DNA from 3 places in the Bradyrhizobium sp. STM 3562 genome. Region 1 is predicted to be linked to each of the others. Evidence: predicted binding sites of a transcription regulator. Region 1 holds the regulator's gene; each other region holds the start of a gene.

What was found. The regulator PhoB, encoded in region 1, activates phosphate uptake and scavenging genes when phosphate is short. The targets are predictions, from matches to a motif close to TGTCATNNANCTGTCAT.
Region 2: the regulator PhoB is predicted to act here: its motif matches at 3,729-3,745, upstream of P6U23_RS13040 (UDP-2,3-diacylglucosamine diphosphatase).
Region 3: the regulator PhoB is predicted to act here: its motif matches at 4,007-4,023, upstream of phnF (phosphonate metabolism transcriptional regulator PhnF).

What each region holds. Positions count from the first base shown of each region.
Region 1 is NZ_CP120694.1:664,175-670,942, forward strand. Features, by position in the region: gene pstC (phosphate ABC transporter permease subunit PstC) at 1-81, shown strand, start outside; gene pstA (phosphate ABC transporter permease PstA) at 95-940, shown strand; gene pstB (phosphate ABC transporter ATP-binding protein PstB) at 937-1,758, shown strand; gene phoU (phosphate signaling complex protein PhoU) at 1,770-2,480, shown strand; gene phoB (phosphate regulon transcriptional regulator PhoB) at 2,552-3,256, shown strand; gene P6U23_RS03055 (GcrA family cell cycle regulator) at 3,472-3,984, opposite strand; gene P6U23_RS03060 (aspartate aminotransferase family protein) at 4,478-5,689, shown strand; gene argF (ornithine carbamoyltransferase) at 5,686-6,606, shown strand.
Region 2 is NZ_CP120694.1:2,855,641-2,862,408, forward strand. Features, by position in the region: gene P6U23_RS13010 (SDR family NAD(P)-dependent oxidoreductase) at 1-549, shown strand, start outside; gene P6U23_RS13015 (3-phenylpropionate/cinnamic acid dioxygenase subunit beta) at 573-1,175, shown strand; gene P6U23_RS13020 (hypothetical protein) at 1,194-1,397, shown strand; gene P6U23_RS13025 (hypothetical protein) at 1,436-1,813, shown strand; gene P6U23_RS13030 (YybH family protein) at 1,958-2,341, shown strand; gene P6U23_RS13035 (hypothetical protein) at 2,539-2,775, shown strand; gene P6U23_RS13040 (UDP-2,3-diacylglucosamine diphosphatase) at 3,769-4,581, shown strand; gene P6U23_RS13045 (glycosyltransferase family 4 protein) at 4,595-5,719, shown strand; gene P6U23_RS13050 (threonine/serine dehydratase) at 5,776-6,756, shown strand.
Region 3 is NZ_CP120694.1:1,830,481-1,837,248, reverse strand. Features, by position in the region: gene phnL (phosphonate C-P lyase system protein PhnL) at 1-43, opposite strand, end outside; gene phnK (phosphonate C-P lyase system protein PhnK) at 52-852, opposite strand; gene P6U23_RS08445 (alpha-D-ribose 1-methylphosphonate 5-phosphate C-P-lyase PhnJ) at 845-1,729, opposite strand; gene P6U23_RS08440 (carbon-phosphorus lyase complex subunit PhnI) at 1,726-2,829, opposite strand; gene phnH (phosphonate C-P lyase system protein PhnH) at 2,833-3,441, opposite strand; gene phnG (phosphonate C-P lyase system protein PhnG) at 3,445-3,882, opposite strand; gene phnF (phosphonate metabolism transcriptional regulator PhnF) at 4,064-4,792, shown strand; gene phnE (phosphonate ABC transporter, permease protein PhnE) at 4,802-5,650, opposite strand; gene phnE (phosphonate ABC transporter, permease protein PhnE) at 5,647-6,531, opposite strand; gene phnD (phosphonate ABC transporter substrate-binding protein) at 6,607-6,768, opposite strand, start outside.

The DNA.
Region 1 (6,768 bases):
CTTCTGTTCGTGCTGACCTTCTTCGTGCTTGCGGCCGCGCGGCTCATGCTGCTGCGCCTGGAAAAGAAGGCGGGGAAATAACATGGGTGACGTCATCAATCCGATTTACGCGCGTCGCCGCCGCCGCGACATCATTGTCCGCGCGCTTTGCGTTGCCGCGGCGCTGTTCGGGGTCACCTGGCTGGCGCTGATCCTGATCACGCTGCTCTACAACGGCCTGACCGGGCTCAACCTGCAGGTCTTCACCCAGAGTACGCCGCCGCCCGGCTCGACCTCCGGCGGCCTGCTCAATGCCATCGTCGGCTCGGTCATCATGACCGTGATCGGGGTGGGCATCGGCGCTCCGCTCGGCCTGTTCGCGGGCACCTATCTCGCCGAATACGGCCGGCACGACCGCCTGACCTCGGTGATCCGTTTCATCAACGACATTCTGCTTTCCGCGCCCTCGATCATCATCGGCCTGTTCATCTATGGCGCGGTGGTGGTACCGATGGGCGGCTTTTCGGCGATCGCAGGCGCGCTCGCGCTCGCGGTGATCGTCATCCCCGTGGTGCTGCGCACCACCGAGGACATGCTGCTGCTCGTGCCCAACCCGCTGCGCGAGGCGGCATCCGCGCTCGGCCTGCCGCGCTCGCTGGTGATCAAGAAGATCGCCTATCGCGCCGCGCGCTCGGGGCTCATCACCGGCGTGCTGCTGGCGACCGCGCGCGTTGCCGGCGAAACCGCGCCGCTCCTGTTCACCGCGCTGTCGAACCAGTTCTTCAGCCTCGACCTGACCAAGACCATGGCCAACCTGCCGGTGACCATCAACAACTTCGTGCAGAGCCCCTACGACTATTGGAAGCAGCTCGCCTGGAGCGGGGCGCTGCTGATCACCCTGACCGTGCTCGCCTTGAACATTGGCGCGCGCATCCTTGGCGCCGAGAGGAGCGCAAAATGAACGATCTGTCCGTATCCGTGAGTACCAAGGCCAATCCGGCGGCCTCGGGGCATCTGCCGGAGGCTCCGGCGAAGGTGACGGCGCGCAATCTCAACTTCTACTACGGCGAGCACCACGCGCTGAAGAACATCAATCTGACGCTCGGCACCAACCGCGTCACTGCCTTCATCGGCCCGTCCGGCTGCGGCAAGTCCACGCTGCTGCGCATTTTCAACCGGATGTACGATCTCTATCCAGGACAGCGCGCCGCCGGTGAACTGAAGCTCGACGACACCGACATTCTCGATCCGAAGCTTGATCTCAATCTGCTGCGGGCGCGCGTCGGCATGGTGTTCCAGAAGCCGACGCCGTTCCCGATGACCATCTACGAGAACATCGCCTTCGGTATCCGCCTCTACGAGAAGCTGGCGAAGTCCGAGATGGACGACCGCGTCGAGAAGGCGCTGCGCGGCGGCGCGCTGTGGAACGAGGTCAAGGACAAGCTGAACGCCTCCGGCCTCAGCCTTTCCGGCGGCCAGCAGCAGCGGCTCTGCATTGCCCGCACCGTGGCGGTGCGCCCGGAAGTCATCCTGTTCGACGAACCGTGCTCGGCGCTGGACCCGATCTCGACCGCCAAGGTCGAGGAGCTGATCCAGGAATTGTCGGAGAATTACACCATCGCCATCGTCACCCACAACATGCAGCAGGCGGCGCGCGTCTCCGACAAGACCGCCTTCATGTATCTCGGCGAACTGATCGAGTTCGACGATACCAGCAAGATCTTCACGTCGCCGGGTGACCGCCGCACCCAGGACTACATCACCGGCCGCTTCGGCTGAGGAGAACGAATATGGGTTCCGAACATACAGCCAAGGCGTTCGACAGTGACCTGCAGGAGCTGACCCGTCTGGTTGCGGAGATGGGCGGCCTTGCCGAGCGCATGATCGTCGAGTCCGTGGATGCGCTGGTTCGCCACGACGTTGCGCTCGGCCAGCGCGTGGTCGCCGCCGATCTCGAGATCGACAACATGCAGCGCATGATCGAGGAGCGGGCGGTGCTCACCATCGCGCGGCGCCAGCCGATGGCGGTGGATCTGCGCGAGATCGTCGGCGCCATGCGGGTGGCGATCGATCTGGAGCGGATCGGCGACCTCGCCAAGAATATGGGCAAGCGCGTCGCGGCGCTGGAGAGCGATTTCCATCCGCTAAAGCTGATCCGCGGGCTCGAGCACATGACCGATCTGGTGCAGCAGCAGGTCAAGAGCGTGCTCGACGCCTATGCGGCCCACGACCTGCCGGCGGCGATGAGCGTGTGGAAGGGCGATGAGGAGGTCGACGCCATCTGCACCTCGCTGTTCCGCGAGCTCCTGACCTACATGATGGAGGACCCGCGCAACATCTCCTTCTGTATCCATCTGATGTTCTGCGCCAAAAACATCGAGCGGATCGGCGATCACGCGACCAACATCGCGGAAACGGTGTTCTACATGATCGAAGGTCAACAAATTCTCGACAAGCGCCCGAAGGGCGACACGACGGCCTTTGCCGTCCCGGGTAATTAGAGCACGATCCGAAAAAGTGGAAACCGCTTTTCGGATCAGATCATGCTGAAGCAAATGGAGAACTCCAAGCCATGAGCGCACGCATTCTGGTGGTGGAAGACGAGGAAGCGCTGACCACGCTGTTGCGCTATAATCTCGAGGCCGAAGGCTATGAAGTCGAAACGGTCGCACGCGGCGACGATGCCGACACGCGGCTGAAGGAGCGCGTCCCCGACCTGATCGTGCTGGACTGGATGCTGCCGGGCCTGTCGGGCATCGAACTGTGTCGGCGCTTGCGGGCGCGCCCCGAGACCAAGCAATTGCCGATCATCATGCTCACGGCGCGCGGCGAGGAGAGCGAGCGGGTGAGGGGCCTTGCGACCGGCGCCGACGACTACATCGTCAAGCCGTTCTCGGTGCCGGAACTGCTTGCCCGCGTGAAGGGCCTGCTCCGCCGCGCGAGCCCCGAGCGGCTAGCCACCGTGCTCGCCTACGGCGACATCGAGCTCGATCGCGAGAAGCGCCGCGTCGCCCGCTCGGGCCGGCCGATCGATCTCGGCCCGACTGAGTATCGCCTGCTCGAATTTTTCCTGGAGCATCCCGGCCGGGTGTTCTCGCGCGAGCAACTGCTCGACAGCGTCTGGGGCCGCGACATCTATATCGATGAGCGCACCGTCGACGTCCATATCGGCCGCCTGCGCAAACTGCTCAACCCCGGCCGCGAGCAGGATCCCATCCGCACCGTGCGCGGCGCCGGCTACGCGCTGGACGACCGCTTCGCGAAGGCGGAGTCGTAAGCGGTTCGGTAGTCGTCGCGGCGAGAGCGCTGCCAATCACTCGGCATCGTCCTGGCGAAAGCCAGGACCCATAATCACAGGCCCTTGTTGTCGCGATAGCTCAGCTCGTCGTGCCGCCGTGCGTGACAATGGCCGCCTGTGGTTATGGGTCCCGGCTCGGCGCTCGCTTTGCTCACTTGGCCGGGACGACAGCGGATACTTTGCCGCGACAGTCGTTACCTCGTCGGCTTATGCGCCGGCGTCCGCCGCCGGTCCGCCGCCGGCTGATAGGCGACGCGCGAGTGATGCGCGCAGTAGGGCAGGCCTGTAAGCGCCTTGCCGCCGCAGAAGAAGAAATCCGGGCTTGCGGGATCGCCAACCGGCCAGTGGCAGGTGGCCTCGTTCAATTCCAAGAGCGACAGGCGCTGGCTCATCGGCACGACGTTGTCGTAGGCGATGGGGTCGGGCTCGAGCTCCACCTCGAAGGCGTGGGCCAGCGCCGTGTTGCCGCGCGAGACCGGGCGCGACACCCGCATCATGTGCTGGGCCGGACGCGGCTTGCGCTGGCGCGGCGCAGCCGCCGCCGGGGCCTTGGCGCGGCCGGAGAGCCCAAGCCGATGCACTTTGCCGATCACAGCGTTGCGTGTCACGTTTCCGAGTTCTGCGGCGATCTGGCTGGCTGAAAGCCCGGCTTCCCAGAGCTTCTTTAGCTGTTCGACGCGCTCGTCTGACCAGGTCAATACTGTCATCGACTCCATCCTCCGCCTCACGCCGGCCGAACCTGTTCTTCCGGCGCTGCGATGCCCAATCCCAAAAACCCTTGCGGTCAGAATCCCTTAAGGCTCGCCGGGAGCGAAAAGCGCGCCCGGACGTGTACGCCAAACAGCCTAACTCTTGGGATCAAAACTGCCGCACGAGATGTCGTATCCGACGAAAAAGACGCTACAATATGCCGTGACTCCGGCGCAAGAGTCCGCAAGCGCCTTCCACATGTTCCGTGTTGTCAGAAACCCTTGTGCCATGCGGGATTCCTGCTGCATCCCACCGGAATCCTACGGAATCCCTGCGCTCGCATCAGGCGTGCTGATAAGGTTGACACTTATCCCCATGTGCATAAAATGCCCTCACGTGCCGCCCTGAAAAGGCGGCACGTTTCGTTTCCGGATCGGGTCGTTGATGCGACCATGTTAATTGCGCGCATCACGCCGGCCGCAACCCATCAGTGACTGCCAAGTGATCGTCATGACCAACAGCGCCGCGTCGCATCTGCTTCCCGTCTTCGCCAGGGTCGATCTCGCCTTCGAGCGAGGCGAGGGCGCATGGCTGATCGCAACCGACGGCGAGCGCTATCTCGATTTCACCTCGGGCGTCGCGGTGAATGCGCTCGGGCACGCGCACCCGCATCTCGTCAAGGCGCTGCAAGAGCAGGCGACGAAACTCTGGCACATGTCGAACCTGTTCAGGAGCCCGGACGGCGAGCGTCTCGCCGCTCGCCTCTGCGAGCAGAGCTTTGCGGATTATGTCTTCTTCTGCAATTCGGGCGCCGAGGCGATGGAAGGCGTGATCAAGGTCACGCGCAAGCATCACGCCGCCAAGGGGCATCCCGAGCGCTATCGTCTCGTCACCTTTGAGGGTGCATTCCACGGCCGCACGCTGGCGACGCTCGCCGCGACGGGCTCTGCCAAATATCTCGACGGCTTCGGTCCGCCGATGGACGGTTTTGATCAGGTGCCGCATGGCGACCTCGATGCCGTGAAAAAGGCGATCGGGCCGCATACGGCCGGAATCCTGATCGAGCCCATCCAGGGCGAGGGCGGCGTGCGCACCGCGCCCCATGCTTTCTTCAAGGGCTTGCGCGAACTCTGCGACACGCACGGCCTGCTGCTCGCATTCGACGAGGTGCAGACCGGCATGGGCCGCACCGGCGAGCTCTTCGCCTACAAGCGCCTCGGCGTGATCCCTGACGTGATGTCGCTTGCCAAGGCGCTCGGCGGCGGTTTTCCGATCGGCGCCGTGCTTGCGACCGCGGAGGCCGCGGCCGGCATGACGCCAGGCTCGCATGGCTCGACCTTTGGCGGCAATCCGCTCGCGGTCGCCGCGGCCGGCGCGGTGCTCGACGTCATGCTGCAGCCGGGCTTCTTCGAGCGCGTGCAAAGGATATCGTTGCTCTTGAAACAGAAGCTGGCCTCGGTGGTGGATCGCCACAAGAACATCATCTCGGAAGTGCGCGGCGAAGGCCTGCTGGTCGGCGTGAAGGCGGTGGTGCCCTCGGCCGATCTGGTGACGGCGTTGCGGGCGCAAAAACTGCTCACCGTCAGCGCCGGCGACAATGTGGTCCGCTTCCTGCCGCCCTTGATCGTGACCGAGGCGGAGATCGAACAATCCGTCGACATGCTCGAGCGCGCCTGCGTCGCGCTGTCGAGCGGTCCGTCGAAGCAGGCGGTAAGCCAATGAGCAAGCCGCGGCATTTCCTTGATATCAACGCGCTGCCGCTGGCGGAGTTGCGCCGCATGCTGGCCGCCGGCAACGCGATGAAGACGAAGCTGAAGGCGCACGAGAAGCCGCAAAAGCCGCTCGAAGGCAAGACACTCGCGATGATTTTCGAGCGGCCCTCGACGCGCACGCGGGTGTCGTTCGACGTCGGCATGCGCCAGCTCGGTGGTGAATCCATCATGCTGACAGGCGCGGAGATGCAGCTCGGCCGCGGCGAGACCATCGCCGATACCGCGCGCGTGCTGTCGCGCTATGTCGATGCCATCATGATCCGCATCCTCAATCACGAGGCGCTGCTGGAGCTTGCCGCCCACGCTACCGTCCCCGTGATCAACGGGCTGACGCGGCGCTCGCATCCCTGCCAGGTGATGGCGGACCTGATGACCTTCGAGGAACATCGCGGGCCGATCCAGGGCAAGACGGTCGCCTGGACCGGCGACGACAACAACGTGCTGGCCTCGTGGGCGCATGCGGCGGAACGCTTCAAGTTCACGCTCAATGTCGCCACCCCGCCGGAGCTCGCGCCGAAGAAGGCGATGCGTGACTGGATCAAGGCGACCAACGCCTCGATCGTGCTCGGCAACGATCCGGAAGAGGCCGTACGCGGCGCCGATTGTGTCGTCACCGACACCTGGGTGTCGATGGGCGACAAGGACGGCGAGCATCGTCACAATCTGCTCAAGCCCTATCAGGTCAACGCCAAGCTGATGTCGCTCGCCAAACCCGATGCGCTGTTCATGCACTGTCTGCCCGCGCATCGCGGCGAGGAGGTCACCGACGAGGTGATCGACGGGCCGCAGTCCGTGGTGTTCGACGAGGCCGAAAACCGCCTGCATGCGCAAAAGGGCATTTTGGCCTGGTGCTTCGACGCGGTGTAGACCCGCCGCAAGTACACTGTCGTCCCGGCGAAAGCCGGGACCCCCAGCGCGAGCGCTTGCGCTCGTCGCGATACTGCGTGATCTATCGAGAGAGCAGAATGGCAGACGCCTTTCTGCCGCAACTAAAGCCTGGGGTTATGGGTCCTGGCTTTCGCCAGGACG
Region 2 (6,768 bases), 2.2 Mb from region 1:
TTCGGCCGCATCGACGGTCTCGTCAACAACGCTGCGATCGGCCCCCTGGGCACGGTCCTCGACACCGACGAGGCGCTGTTCGACCGGATCATCGCGGTCAACCTCAAGGGGCCGTACCTCACCTGCCGCGCCGTGCTGCCGCACATGATCCGCCAGGGTGGAGGCTCGATTGTCAACATCGGCTCCGGCGCGGGCTGGGGAAAGCCGAACATGGCCGTTTACTGCGCCAGCAAAGGCGGGCTGGTCGCGCTCGGAGCCGCGACGGCGTACGATTTCCTGCATCATCGCGTGAAGATCAACACGGTGATCCCCGGCGGCGGAGGCATCGTCAGCGGCATGAGTCTCGGCCGCGCCGGCGGCGATCGCAGCAAGGTGGGTATCGGCGCGCCCGGCACCGCTGCCGGCCGACCGGCGACCGGTGACGACATCGCAAACGTGGTTGCGTTCCTGCTGTCTCCCGAAGCGGAGGCGATCTCGGGAACCGTGATTGACGTCGGCTGCTTCGCGCATCAGGGCGGGCCGGTCCCCGCGAAGCCGGCTAGTCGGTAACACTCAGATCTTAGGAGGAGCAGATGAGCAGCGCTCTCACCCAGACAAAGCCGTTCGCCGCCCAAGAGCGTGCGGGCAATCCCTCGATTGCGCGCACCGAGCGCTATTATCGCCTCAAGGCGGATGTGGAGGATTTCTACTATTACGAGGCGGATTTGCTCGACGCTCGCCGCTTCCGCGAGTGGCTCGATCTTCTGACCGAGGACATCAGCTACTTCATGCCGATCCGGCGCAACGTCAAATTTGGCCAGCATGAGGCGCGCGAGAACACCAAAAGAGGCGAGGGCATCAGTTGGTTCGACGAAGACAAATGGACGCTGACCAAGCGCGTGGATCAGATCCTCACGGGCGTGCACTATGCCGAAGAGCCGCTTTCGCGCATCACCCACATGGTGACCAATGTGCAGATCAAGGACGCGCGCCCGAATCTCGACCAGGCTGAAGAGCTGGATGTGGCGAGCCGTATCCTCGTCTACCAGAACCGGGTCGAGTACGAGACCTACACCCTGGTCGGAAGGCGGAACGATACGCTGAGGCTGGTCGAAAATGGCTGGAAGGTATGCCGCCGCGAAATCATTCTCGAGCAGAACATTCTGCTCGCCAAGAACCTGACCATGTTCTTCTGAGCCGCGGGAATCGCATCCATGATCGACATTCTCGCTCTCAAGCCCGGCGATCGATTGCAATTGCGCGAACGCATCCTCGCCGAGGTGACGCAGAACATGGAGGATGGCATGTGGGTGGAGGTCAGATATCTCGAGGCTCCGAACGAAGCGGACAAGGGCTTGATCGAACTGTGTCACGCCCAGGACATCGTTGCGCTTCTCGACGGCTCGCAGCCCGTTTGACGGGAGGGACAACCAGTCCGATGCTTCGATACGAATATATGCCCAGCGATTTCAATCCGATGTTTCTCATCCTCGGCGATGGCGCTGATCTTGCCGCACTCTCGGCAACGCTGCGGCGCTTTGCGCGTCGCCCCGAAAAGATCTCGCTGACCGAGCAAGCAGGTACGTTTCGGCCGCGGACGCCACTGGCGATCGTTCCTGCCGACCGGGAGTTTGGATTGCGCGCAAGCGGGCAGGAGTTTGCCTGGCATCTCAATCGATGGCAGGCGCAAAATATCGCCGAGCGGGTCGACGCACTTGCCTCCCCGGAGGCCAGGTCCGGTTCCGACATCTTCGAGATCGGAAGCGAGGGCGAGATTCCGGTCAAGGTGTCGCGTGGCGAATTTACTGACGATTTCCTGATCTCGAAGCGCTAGCGCATTGACCGACCAGGCTGCAGAGCCGGACAGAGCGGCAGCCCCGCATCACTGTGTCCGCATTGAACCGTTTGGGTTCAGTCGTAGACACAATGTCATCTGCAGTTCTTCTCCGTGAGATTCCATTCGTCCGGGAGGATCGTCATGAGCAGTGACGTGGTTCGCCAGGCTATTGATGAGGGAAATCGCAAATTCGGTGAAGCGGTAGCCCGCAAGGACTATGCGGGGCTGGCCGGACTCTACACCGAGAGCGCGCGCGTGATGCCTCCCGATGCGCCGATCGTCAGTGGAAGACCGGCGATCGAGGAGTTTTGGCGGACGGCCGCGAACGCACTTGGGATGACCGGCGCTGCCCTTAAAACCGTCGACCTCGAAGTTGTCGGCGATGCCGCCTATGAGGTGGGCGAGGCCGAACTCAAGCTTGGCTCGGGGCAAGCGAAGGTCAAATACCTGGTGGTTTGGAGAAGAGATCGCGACGGCACATGGCTGCTGCATCGGGACATCTGGAACACCATGGCGCCCAATTAGAGCCGGCCTGAGATCAGGCGGTTCGCCTCTCCGCTATAATGTTGTGGACAAAATGCGGTTAAGGTCAGCCGGCGCGGGCCTTCGCGGCCCAAGCGCCGTAAGCTGATCGCGCGCGCGTGCGCGTGACGATTTCATGACTGCGACTATTCTCCGTCTTTGCATCATTTCATTTCGCAACCTTTTCAGGGGAATACAACGTGGCCACTCCACGGGACCTTGCGGATCGCCTTGCCGGCAACAAAGACAGCAGATTCATCCGCGAACGGCTGACGCTCGCCTTGCGGGAAGCCCGCGCGCGGGTGCGGCGCGAGTTCAAGGCCTATCCAAGCCACGATTATCTGACAGAGATCGAGAGCTGGCGGGAATTGCCAAATGGCTTGGTCGAGTTCACGCTCAAGCGCCTGCGCGAAGGTGAGGGCGGGAACGGTTGGTAGGGCATGATCCGGAAGCGTGTATAGCGGTTTTCCGAAGAGATCATGCTCAATCAAAGAGCTAACGCGCGATGAGGATTCAACTCAATCTCGTCGCGCTTGAGCCGAACTGCCAAGGTTCAGACGTCCCGCGATTCGCCCGACGGGCGGAATCGTTTGCAGAGCGGGGCGCTGCCCAGCCTCCCCACTCATGAAATCGCGTGCGCGCAAAAGCTGATTTGTTGAGCCGCTTCAATCTGATTTGGGTCGTCCAGTCGGTTGCGTAAAAATATTTCTCTTTCGTTTTTTCAGAAATTGATGGTTACTTGCGCCATCCCGCCTTGATGAGGGGCGTATCGCGATCGTCACGAACGTTGGGACGGGATGCGGTGGACGTGGACGTGCCGATGGACGAGCGGCACATTCGCGGACGGCGAAGCCGTGTGGTCCTGGCGCCCCAAGGCTGGCGCTAAACTCGCGGGCGGTGCTTCTCGCATCGCGCTGATGACGGTGACAACAAAGTCTGGCTCACCGGGGAGAGCGCGGAGTAAGCCGTAAAACCACTGCGCAGGGAAGGCCGGACGTGTCTCCGCCGTACCTGTGGTCAACGCCCCGCGCATTTTTTTCGCGCGGGGGCCATGGGTGTGGCGAGCACCCGGCCTTCCCTGCGCCCTCTGCATTTTGGAGAGGGTGGTCGGTTGAGCAAAACTCGGGCGAATGCCGTCGCGAGAACGTCGATTTGCGTCCTCGTCGTTGGCTGAAAACTGAATGGACGCTTTCGCGTGCGCAGCCCCCGCGAATTCGATCGCCTCGCCCGCTTGCGGGGGACCGCATTGCTACGGAATGCCGCACATTGTCGCTTGATTGTCGCACGGGCCTGCTATCGCGGCCCTAGGGCTACGGACACTCGATTCGAACAAGAAGCGGCCGACGGCAGCCGCCGGGGTGAGAGGCACATGGGTGAACCGGGCCTCGTTCGTCATGGCATTGTCACAGGGATCTGTTAGGGGCGCGTTCATGGGAAGTGACTCCTTAAGTGAAGAGGGCGCGGAGCGGCGCTTTCGCACTTTGTTTATCTCCGATGTTCACCTCGGAGCGCGCGGCTCGCAGGCCGACAAGCTGCTCGATTTCTTACGCAGCCACGACGCCGACACCATCTATCTGGTGGGAGATATCGTTGACGGCTGGGCGCTGAAATCGAGCTGGTACTGGCCGCAATCGCATAACGATGTGGTGCAGAAGCTCTTGCGCAAGGCGCGCAAGGGCGCGCGCGTGACCTACATCCCCGGCAATCACGACGAGTTCCTGCGCAACTATTACGGCACGCATTTCGGCGGCATCGACGTGGTCGAAAACACGATCCACACCGGCGCCGACGGTCGTCGCTATCTCGTCATTCACGGCGACATCTTCGATCTCGTCGTGCAGAACGCGCGTTGGCTCGCCCATCTCGGCGACAAGGCCTATGACTTCGCCATTCAGATGAACAGGCTGGTCAACTTCTTCCGCCGCATGTTCGGCGTGCCCTATTGGTCGCTGTCGCAATGGGCCAAGCAGAAGGTCAAGAACGCGGTGAACTATATCGGCGCCTTCGAGACCGCGCTCGCCGCCGAGGCGCGACGTCACGGCGCCGATGGCGTGATCTGCGGCCACATCCACTTCGCCGTCATTCGCGACATGCAGGGCATCCGCTACATGAATTGCGGCGACTGGGTCGAAAGCTGCACTGCGCTCGCCGAGCACGAGGACGGCAGCTTCGAGATCATCACCTGGACCGATCCCGCCGGCCGTGTCGCGCCGGTGCCGCAGATCGCGGCGCGCGCCGCGTAGGCGAAGGAGCCAGATGCGCATTCTGGTCGCGACCGACGCATGGCACCCGCAGGTCAACGGGGTCGTGCGGACGTTGACCATGATGGCGGAGGCGATCAGGGCGTTGCAGCACGATCCGGAAAAGTGGGAACCGGTTTTCCGAAACGGATCATGCTCAAACAACAAGGTCGAGGTCGATTTCCTCACCCCGGAAACCTTTCGCACCTTTGCCCTGCCGAGCTACCGGGATTTGCGCGTTGCCTTGCCTCGCCCCGCCAAGGTCGCGGCATTGGTGGCGGCCAGCCGGCCCGATAGCATCCATATCGCCACCGAGGGGCCAATCGGCGTCCTGGTGCGACGCTACTGCCGCAAGCACCGCCTGCCGTTCACGACGAGCTTTCACACCCGGTTTCCCGAATATGTATCGGCGCGCGCGCCGGTTCCGGAGTCCTGGGTGGAGTCCTGGGTCTGGGCCAGCTTGCGCTGGTTTCATGGTCCGAGCCGGGCGGTGATGGCGGCAACGCCGGCGCTCGCCAGCGAGCTGCGCGAGCGCGGTTTTCGCAACGTGGTGCTGTGGCCGCGCGGGGTGGATACCAAACTGTTTCATCCGCGCGACGTCGATCTCTGCCAGCCGCGGCCGGTGTTTCTTTGCGTCGGGCGCGTTGCGGTGGAAAAGAACCTCGAGGCCTTCCTGGAACTCGATCTGCCCGGCACCAAGGTGATCGTCGGCGACGGGCCAGCGCGGGCCGCGCTCGAGCAGAAATACCCGCAAGCCGTATTTCTGGGTGCGCGGCAGGGCGAGCGTCTGGCGGAAGTCTATGCCGCTGCGGATGTTTTTGTGTTTCCCTCCAGGACCGACACGTTCGGCCTGGTGCTGCTGGAGGCGCTCGCGAGCGGACTGCCGATTGCCGCTTTTCCGGTGAGCGGCCCGCGCGACGTCATCGGCGATGCGCCGGTCGGGGTGCTTGCTGAAGATTTGCGTGAGGCCTGTTTGGCGGCGCTCAAGATTCCGCGAGCAGCCTGCGTCGAATTCGCGGCAAAATACACGTGGGAAGCCTCCGCGCGCGCCTTTATCGACCACATGGCCTATCTGCGCGTCGTCGATATGGACGGCGATGCGGCGGATTGGGCGACCGACCATCCGCGCTTTGTCGCCTGACCGGACAGGCGGCTTGCCGGCGGTTGGGCTTGCGGTAAAATACCGAGATGACCCATATGCCCTCTGTCCTGCCGGTCAGCTCTGCCGATGTCGAGGCGGCTGCCGCCGTTGTCGCCCCGTTTGCGGTGCGTACGCCCTTATTGTCCTTGCCCGTGCTGAACGAACGGATCGGAAGCAAGGTTTTTTTGAAGCCGGAAATGCTGCAGCGGACCGGCTCCTTCAAATTCCGCGGCGCTTTCAACAAGCTGTCCTCGATACCGGCCGACAAGCGCGGCGGCGGCGTGGTGGCTTTTTCGTCCGGCAATCACGCGCAAGGCGTGGCCGCCGCGGCGAAGATCCTGCATATGCAGGCGACCATCGTCATGCCGGCCGACGCGCCGCTGTCCAAGCGCGAGCGCACTAAGTCTTACGGCGCCGAGGTCGTGCTGTATGATCGCGATCGCGAGGATCGCGAGGCGATCGCGCGCGAGATCGCGGGCAAGCGCGGTGCGACGCTGGTCAAGCCCTATGATGATCCCTTCGTGATCGCCGGGCAGGGGACCGCAGGCCGCGAGATCGCCGAGGATATGGCCACGCTTGGCCTCAGCCCCGACATCGTGGTGGCGCCGGCCTCCGGCGGCGGCCTGATCGCTGGCGTTGCAACTGCGGTGAAGGCGCGCTTCCCTTCCGCCGAGGTGATCGTCGCCGAGCCGGAGTCGTTCGACGATCACAGCCTGTCCTTGCGCGCGGGCAAGCGCGAGCGGCATCATGCCGAGGGGCGGACGATCTGCGATGCGTTGATGGCTGCGATCCCCGGCGAGATCACCTTTGCGATCAACAGCCAATTGTTGTCGCGCGGGGTGGTCGCCTCCGACGCCGAGGTCGCCGCCGCCGTCGCCTTTGCCTTCCACGAATTGAAGCTGGTGGTCGAGCCCGGCGGCGCCATCGGCCTCGCCGCGCTGCTCGCCGGCCGCATCGACGCCAAGGGCAAGAACGTGGTGGTCGTGCTCTCCGGTGGCAATGTCGATGCGGACATGTTCGCCAAGCTCGTGGCTTGAGCGGGCCACAGT
Region 3 (6,768 bases), 1.2 Mb from region 1:
TGAAGGTCTTTTCCGCGTTCGTGATCTCGATCATCGCAGTCATCGGCATGCTCATGGAGGCAGAATCGAGGAAACAAGCAGTTGCGTATAGGGCTCGCGCGGATCATCGAGCACTTGATCGGTGAGCCCGGTCTCGATGACGCGCCCAGCCTTCATCACCATCACCCGATGCGAAAGCAGCCGTGCCACGGCAAGATCATGGGTCACCACGATCACGGCCAGTCCAAGCTCGGTGACCAGCGTGCGCAGGAGATCAAGCAGGCGCGCCTGCACGGAGACGTCGAGCCCGCCGGTCGGCTCGTCCATGAACACCAGGCGCGGCTCGGTGACCAGGTTGCGTGCGATCTGCAGGCGCTGACGCATGCCCCCTGAATACGTCCGCGGCGTGTCGTCGATGCGCGCGGTATCGATCTCGACGCGCTCCAGCCAGGACGTTGCGGTCTGGCGGATGCGGCCATAGTGGTTCCAGCCGACCGCCATCAGCCGCTCGCCGACATTGGCGCCGGCCGAAACCGCCATGCGCAGACCCTGCGCCGGGTCCTGGTGCACAAAGCCCCAGTCGGTGCGAAACAGGAAGCGCCGCTCCGCTTCGCCGAGCGAGGCCAGATCGCGCGTCACTCCGTCCCGCATACGGTAGCACACCCGCCCCGACGTCGGCGCCATCTGGGCCGAGAGGAGCTGCAGCAGCGTCGATTTGCCGGAGCCGGACTCGCCGACGATCGCCAGCACCTCCCCGGGATACAGCGTAAAGGAGATATCGCGGCAGGCAGCGAGCCGCCCGTAATTCTTGCAGAGGCTGTCGGCGACCAGGAGAGGCTGATCATCCACCCGCGCCCCGTTTGCATCAACCATGCGTCGCCTCCTTGTGCGGAGCGGCGCTTTGGGTGCCGCGATGCCCCTTCTTTTGACGATCCTCGCAATAATCGGTGTCGGAGCAGACGAACATTCGCCCGCCCTGATCGTCGGTTACGATTTCGTCGAGATAGGTATCCTCCGCTCCGCACAACGCGCAGGGTGCATCGAAGCGGTAGCGGCTGAACGGATGGTCCTCGAAATCGAGCGAGACCACCGACGTATGCGGTGGCACCGCGTAGATCCGTTTCTCGCGCCCTGCCCCGAAGAGCTGCAGCGCGGCGCAATTGTCCATCTTCGGATTGTCGAATTTCGGCGTTGGCGAGGGATCCATGACATAGCGCGCGTTCACCCTCACCGGATAGGCATAGGACGTCGCGATGTGCCCGAAGCGGGCGATGTCCTCGTAGAGCTTCACGTGCATCAGCCCGTATTCGGCGAGCGCATGCATGCGGCGCGTTTCGGTTTCGCGCGGCTCGAGGAAGCGCAGCGGCTCCGGGATCGGCACCTGATAGACCAGGACCTGCCCGGCACGCAGCGGCATTTCCGGAATCCGGTGGCGGGTCTGGATGACGGTGGCTTCCGCTGTCGACGTCGTGGTTTTCACGCCGGCGGTCTTGGCGAAGAATTTTCGGATCGAGATGGCGTTGGTGGTGTCATCAGAACCTTGATCGATCACCTTCAGCACATCGTCGGGCCCGAGGATGGCCGCGGTCACCTGCACGCCGCCGGTGCCCCAGCCATAGGGCATCGGCATCTCGCGGCTGGCAAACGGCACCTGATAGCCTGGAATGGCAATCGCCTTCAGGATGGCGCGACGGATCATCCGCTTGGTCTGCTCGTCGAGATAGGCGAAGTTGTAGGTAGGCGCATTCATTCCGCAGCCTCCTTCAACTCCGGCCGCGCCCCGAACTGGAAGAACTCGTCCCGCAACTTGCGCAGCAACCCCAGCTCGGACTGGAAATCCACATAATGCGGCAGCTTCAAATGCTCGACAAAGCCGGTCGCCTGCACATTGTCGGAATGCGACATCACGAACTCTTCGTCCTGCGCCGGCGCGAGCACCTCTTCACCTAACTCGCGGGCCCGAAGCGCGCGGTCGACCAGTGCCATCGACATGGTCTTTCGTTCGCTCTGGCCGAATGCGAGGCCATATCCGCGGGTGAAGCACGGCGCTTCGGTCGCCGAGCCCTTGAACTGATTGATCATCTGGCACTCCGTCAGCTCGATCGAGCCCAAAGGCACGGCAAAACCGACCTCTTCGGCTGAGAATTCGACCTCGACCTCGCCGAAGCGGATCTCGCCCGCGAACGGATGGTTGCGGCCATAGCCGCGCTGTGAGGAATAACCGAGCGCGAGCAAAAACCCTTCATCGCCGCGTGCGAGATTTTGCAGGCGCAGATCGCGATCGGCCGGAAAGCTGAGCGGCTCGCGCGTCAGATCGCCGACCGCCTGGTCTGCACCCGCGGCCGGAGACGACTCGATTAGCCCATCACGGCCAAGAATGTCGGTGACGCGCGGGGTCGGAGCGCTGCTGGCTTCCGCCACCGCCGGCTCGTCCGGAACAAATCCTTCGGTAAGCTGCGGGTCCAACAGACGATGGGTGTAGTCGAAGGTCGGCCCGAGGATCTGGCCGCCGGGGATATCCTTGAAGGTGGCCGAAATCCGCCGCCGCACCTGCATCTTACCGGTATCGACGGGCTCGGTCGCGCCGAAACGCGGCAGCGTGGCGCGGAACGCGCGCACCAGGAAGATCGCCTCGATCATATCACCGCGCGCCTGCTTGATCGCGAGCGCCGCAAGCTCGCGGTCATAGAGCGAGCCCTCGCTCATCACCCGATCCACCGCAAGCGCGAGTTGCCCGGAGATCTGCGCCAGCGTGACTTCCGGCACATCGGCTTCGCCCCGCCGCTCACGCGCCAGCAGACGATGAGCGTTTTCGATCGCGCGTTCGCCTCCTTTGACGGCGACATACATTCTCTAACCTCCGTAACCGACACAGCGTGTCGTGCGCGGGATCGCGACGACTGCGTCGTCCGCGACCAGCACGACATCGATGCCGCGTGGAAACAACGCGGCATTGATGGCGAGCCGTTCGAACAGATTCACAGGCCTGATATTGGCGTGCAGGATCGTGCCGCCGTCGATACCGGGCCCGCGCAATTCGTACTGCACGCCGCGCGCCAGGCTCTCGACCTGCAAGATCAGCGTCGTCGAACGGTCGGGATATTCATTGCTGCCGAAGCAGAAGCGATCGAGGGCTGGAAGCGCGCCCGGCTCGCTGACGAACGCAAAGCTCGCGACCTGCGGATCGATAGTCACCGGCGCCCCGCTGTGGAATTTCAGCCAATTCTTGACCTCGGCGGTTTCCGACAGCAGCGGATCGAGCCAGATCGGCGTGTCATGATCGAACAATGTGAGTGCAATGGCGGCCGTGCCGGGCATGAGATGCCGCGGCGTGCCGACGGATGCGGTGACGCGCTGCACGGTGCCGGGCCGCGCCATCGCGTCCATCACCGAGCGGAAAGTCATCTGCGCCGACAGCACTTTGTCCGAGAAACCTGCCGGCAGTTCGGCGATCGTCGTCATCACTCACCCCTCACCGCGGACCATGGTATAGAAATCGACTTTGGTGGCCGCCATCTCCGCGGCCCTTTGCTGGCGGCGTGCAAGCAAGCCGGCGCGCAACGGCGCGATCACCTTCATCTCGACGCTCCCTGCAAATTCATCCGACTGCACCAGCGCATCGCACAATGCGATCATCCGCGCCTTTTCCCGGTCGCGGCCGAGCGTATAACCGAAACCGATCTCGCCGCTGCCAAGCCGCACCGCCGCACGCGACACCGTCGCTTCACCGAGATTGAACGGCGCGCCGTCACCGCCGATGCGGCCGCGCAACATGACAAGCCCGTTTTCCGCCTCACGAAGCTGTTCGTAAGGAGGCAAGGCGACCGCCTCGAGATGCGCCGAGATCTCCGCAGTCTTGGCATGCGCAAGCACGGCCATCGCCGCCTTTCGCCTCACGATCATTTCGCTGGCAGCCCTTTGGGCCCCGCCTTCTTTGGTTTTGTCCCGGGCGTCCATGCTCGGTCCCACTCTCGTCTTGCCGCTATTAAGTTGTCTATGATACTAGACAACTTGATAATGAAACGCCATGACCGTTTCATGACAGACAGGTGATTTTCGCCAGTCGGCTTCAGGGTGTCACAGAATGAGCATGCAGGATCTCGCCTCGGGCGTTGCGCTGTGGCGGCAGGTCGCCGACGGCATCGAGCGCGGCATCGCCGAGGGCCGCTATGCCCGGGGCGAGCGCCTGCCCAGCGAGACCGAGATTGCCGAGATCTATCGCGTCAATCGCCATACCGTGCGGCGCGCGCTGGCCGTGCTCGCCGAGCGCGGCCTGGTGCGCGCCGAACGCGGCAGCGGCACCTATGTGGAAGCCCCACGCCTTGCTTACCCCTTGCGCTCACGGACGCGGTTTTCCGAAATCGTCGGCGGAGAAGGCCGCGAGCCGCGCGGACAGTTGATCGCGGCGAGCGAGGAGCCGGCCACACGTGAATTGGCCCGGCTGCTGGGCTTGAAGACCGGCGCTCCGCTGGTCCGGATCGAGGCGTTGCGATCGGCCGACCGTGCACCGATCTGCGTCAGCACGACCTGGCTTTCAGCCGCGCGCTTTCCCGATGCGGGCACGGTGTTCGCGACCGTGCGCTCGATGACTGCGTTGCTCGCCCACTATGGCGTGCGCGACTATCGCCGCGGATCGAGCCGGATCACTGCGGCGATTGCCGAGGCTACCGATGCCGCGCGGCTTGATCTCGCGCTTGGCCGACCCGTGCTTGTCGTCGACAGCACCGACGTCGATGCGGAGGGCAAGCCGCTGGTGACCAAGCGATCGCGTTTTGCTGCCGAGCGGGTGGAATTCGTCGTGGAAGGCGGTTGATCGCCTAGTTCACGCCACCGCGCGGCGCCCAATAATCGCAAAGCGCAGTTTGCCCGAGATCCAGTCGATCGCGGCCACCGCCACCAGGATCATCAGGATCAGGAACGACACGTGCTGCCATTCCAGCACCCTGATCTGCTCCGCCAATTGTAGGCCGATGCCGCCCGCGCCCACGATGCCGATGATGGTGGCCGAACGGGTGTTGGACTCGATGAAATAGAGCACCTGGCCCGCGATTACGGGTATCACCTGCGGCAACAGGCCAAAGCGGATTTCGTGTAAGCTGCTGCCGCCGGAAGCGCGGATGCCCTCGACCTGCTTGCGGTCGGCTGCCTCGATCGCTTCCGAAAATAACTTACCCAGCGCGCCAAAATCCGAGATGGCGATGGCGAGCACGCCCGCAAACGGGCCAAGGCCGACGACATTGATCCAGACCAGCGCCCAGATCAGGGTATCGATGCCGCGGATGGAATCCAGGAAGCGGCGCACCGGAAAGCGCACGATGTTCGACGGCACGACGTTGCGCGCGGCAAGCAGGCTGACGGGCAAGGCGATCACCGCCGCCAACGACGTGCCGAGCAGCGCGATCGACAACGTCTCGCCTAGCGCCTTCAGATAGAGCGGCAGCGACGAGCCGGGATCAGGCGGCAACATCATCAGGGTGATCCAGCCAAGCTGATGCAGCCCGCCGAGGAGCCGTGTCGGCGAAAAATCGAGGTCCACCAGCCCGAACGCAAGGACCGCGATGGCCAGCAGCAGCATCGCCGGGGTCGCTAGGCGCGCCGAGGCCGGACGACGGAAGATGCCGGGATAGCGCGCCCGCAATTGTTCCGGATCCGGTGCGCCCGTCGGGGTCATGTCCGCGCCTCCTTGCCGAACAAGCGCACCCGCAGCCAGCCGGTTGCGATATCGATCACGAAAACCGTCAGGATGATCATCACCAGGATCGCGCTGACGTCGGAATAATAGAATTTTCTGATGGCAACGACGAGTTCCTGTCCGATGCCGCCCGCGCCGACGAATCCCATCACGGACGCCTCGCGGACATTGATCTCGAAGCGCAGCAGAGCATAGCTCGCATAACCGCCGATCACCTGCGGCAGCACCGCAAAGCGCATGCAGGAGATCCAGCTCGCGCCGGTCGAACGGATGCCTTCGACCGGCTTCATGTCGGCATTCTCGACGATTTCAGAAAACAGTTTGGCCAACGCGCCGCTCGAATGGATGGCGATCGCCAGCACGCCCGCCATTGGTCCGAGGCCGAAGGCGATGACGAAGATCAGCGCGAACACGATGGCCGGAACGGTACGGGCAAATTCCAGGAGCCGCCGAATCGCAAAGCGCAGCCACGGGTTCGGCGAGGTGTTTTCGGCGGCAAGGAAGTTGAGCACAAAAGCGAACACCGCCCCGATCAGCGTTCCGACATAGCTGATCAGCAAGGTTTCACCGAGCAGGCGCAGCCATTTGCGCCAGCCCCAGAACCATTCGCCGAAATCAGTCCATACCCTGGCGCCGCTGTCGAGCTTCAGGATCCGATCGAAATAGCTGACGAAATTGCCAAAATAGGTGAAGAGCGTCCTCAAGTTCACTTCCGCGCCGATCGCGGCAATGACGAGCGCCGCAAGGAACAGCGCCGCCGCGAACGCAAGACGCAGGCGCCTGCGGGCCACCGCACTGCGATAGGCGCGATTGAGCTCGGCGAGTTGCTGGGTCGGGAGAGTGGAAACCGCTGTCGTCATCGCGGACTGTCGGTGCGGGAGCAAGACGAAAAAAGGCCGGGTCGCGCAGGACCCGGCCTCATTGATCGGCGACGATCAGGACGCCTTCTTGCGCAGGCCGTCGACGAATTTGATCAGATCGATCGTCTTGTTGTAGTCCTCATTGGTGATCGTTTGCCACGGACGGTTCTTACCGTCCGAGAGCTTCTTGAAGGCTTCGGGATCCTTCTCCGGCGCAGCGAGGAAGGCTTGCTTGAT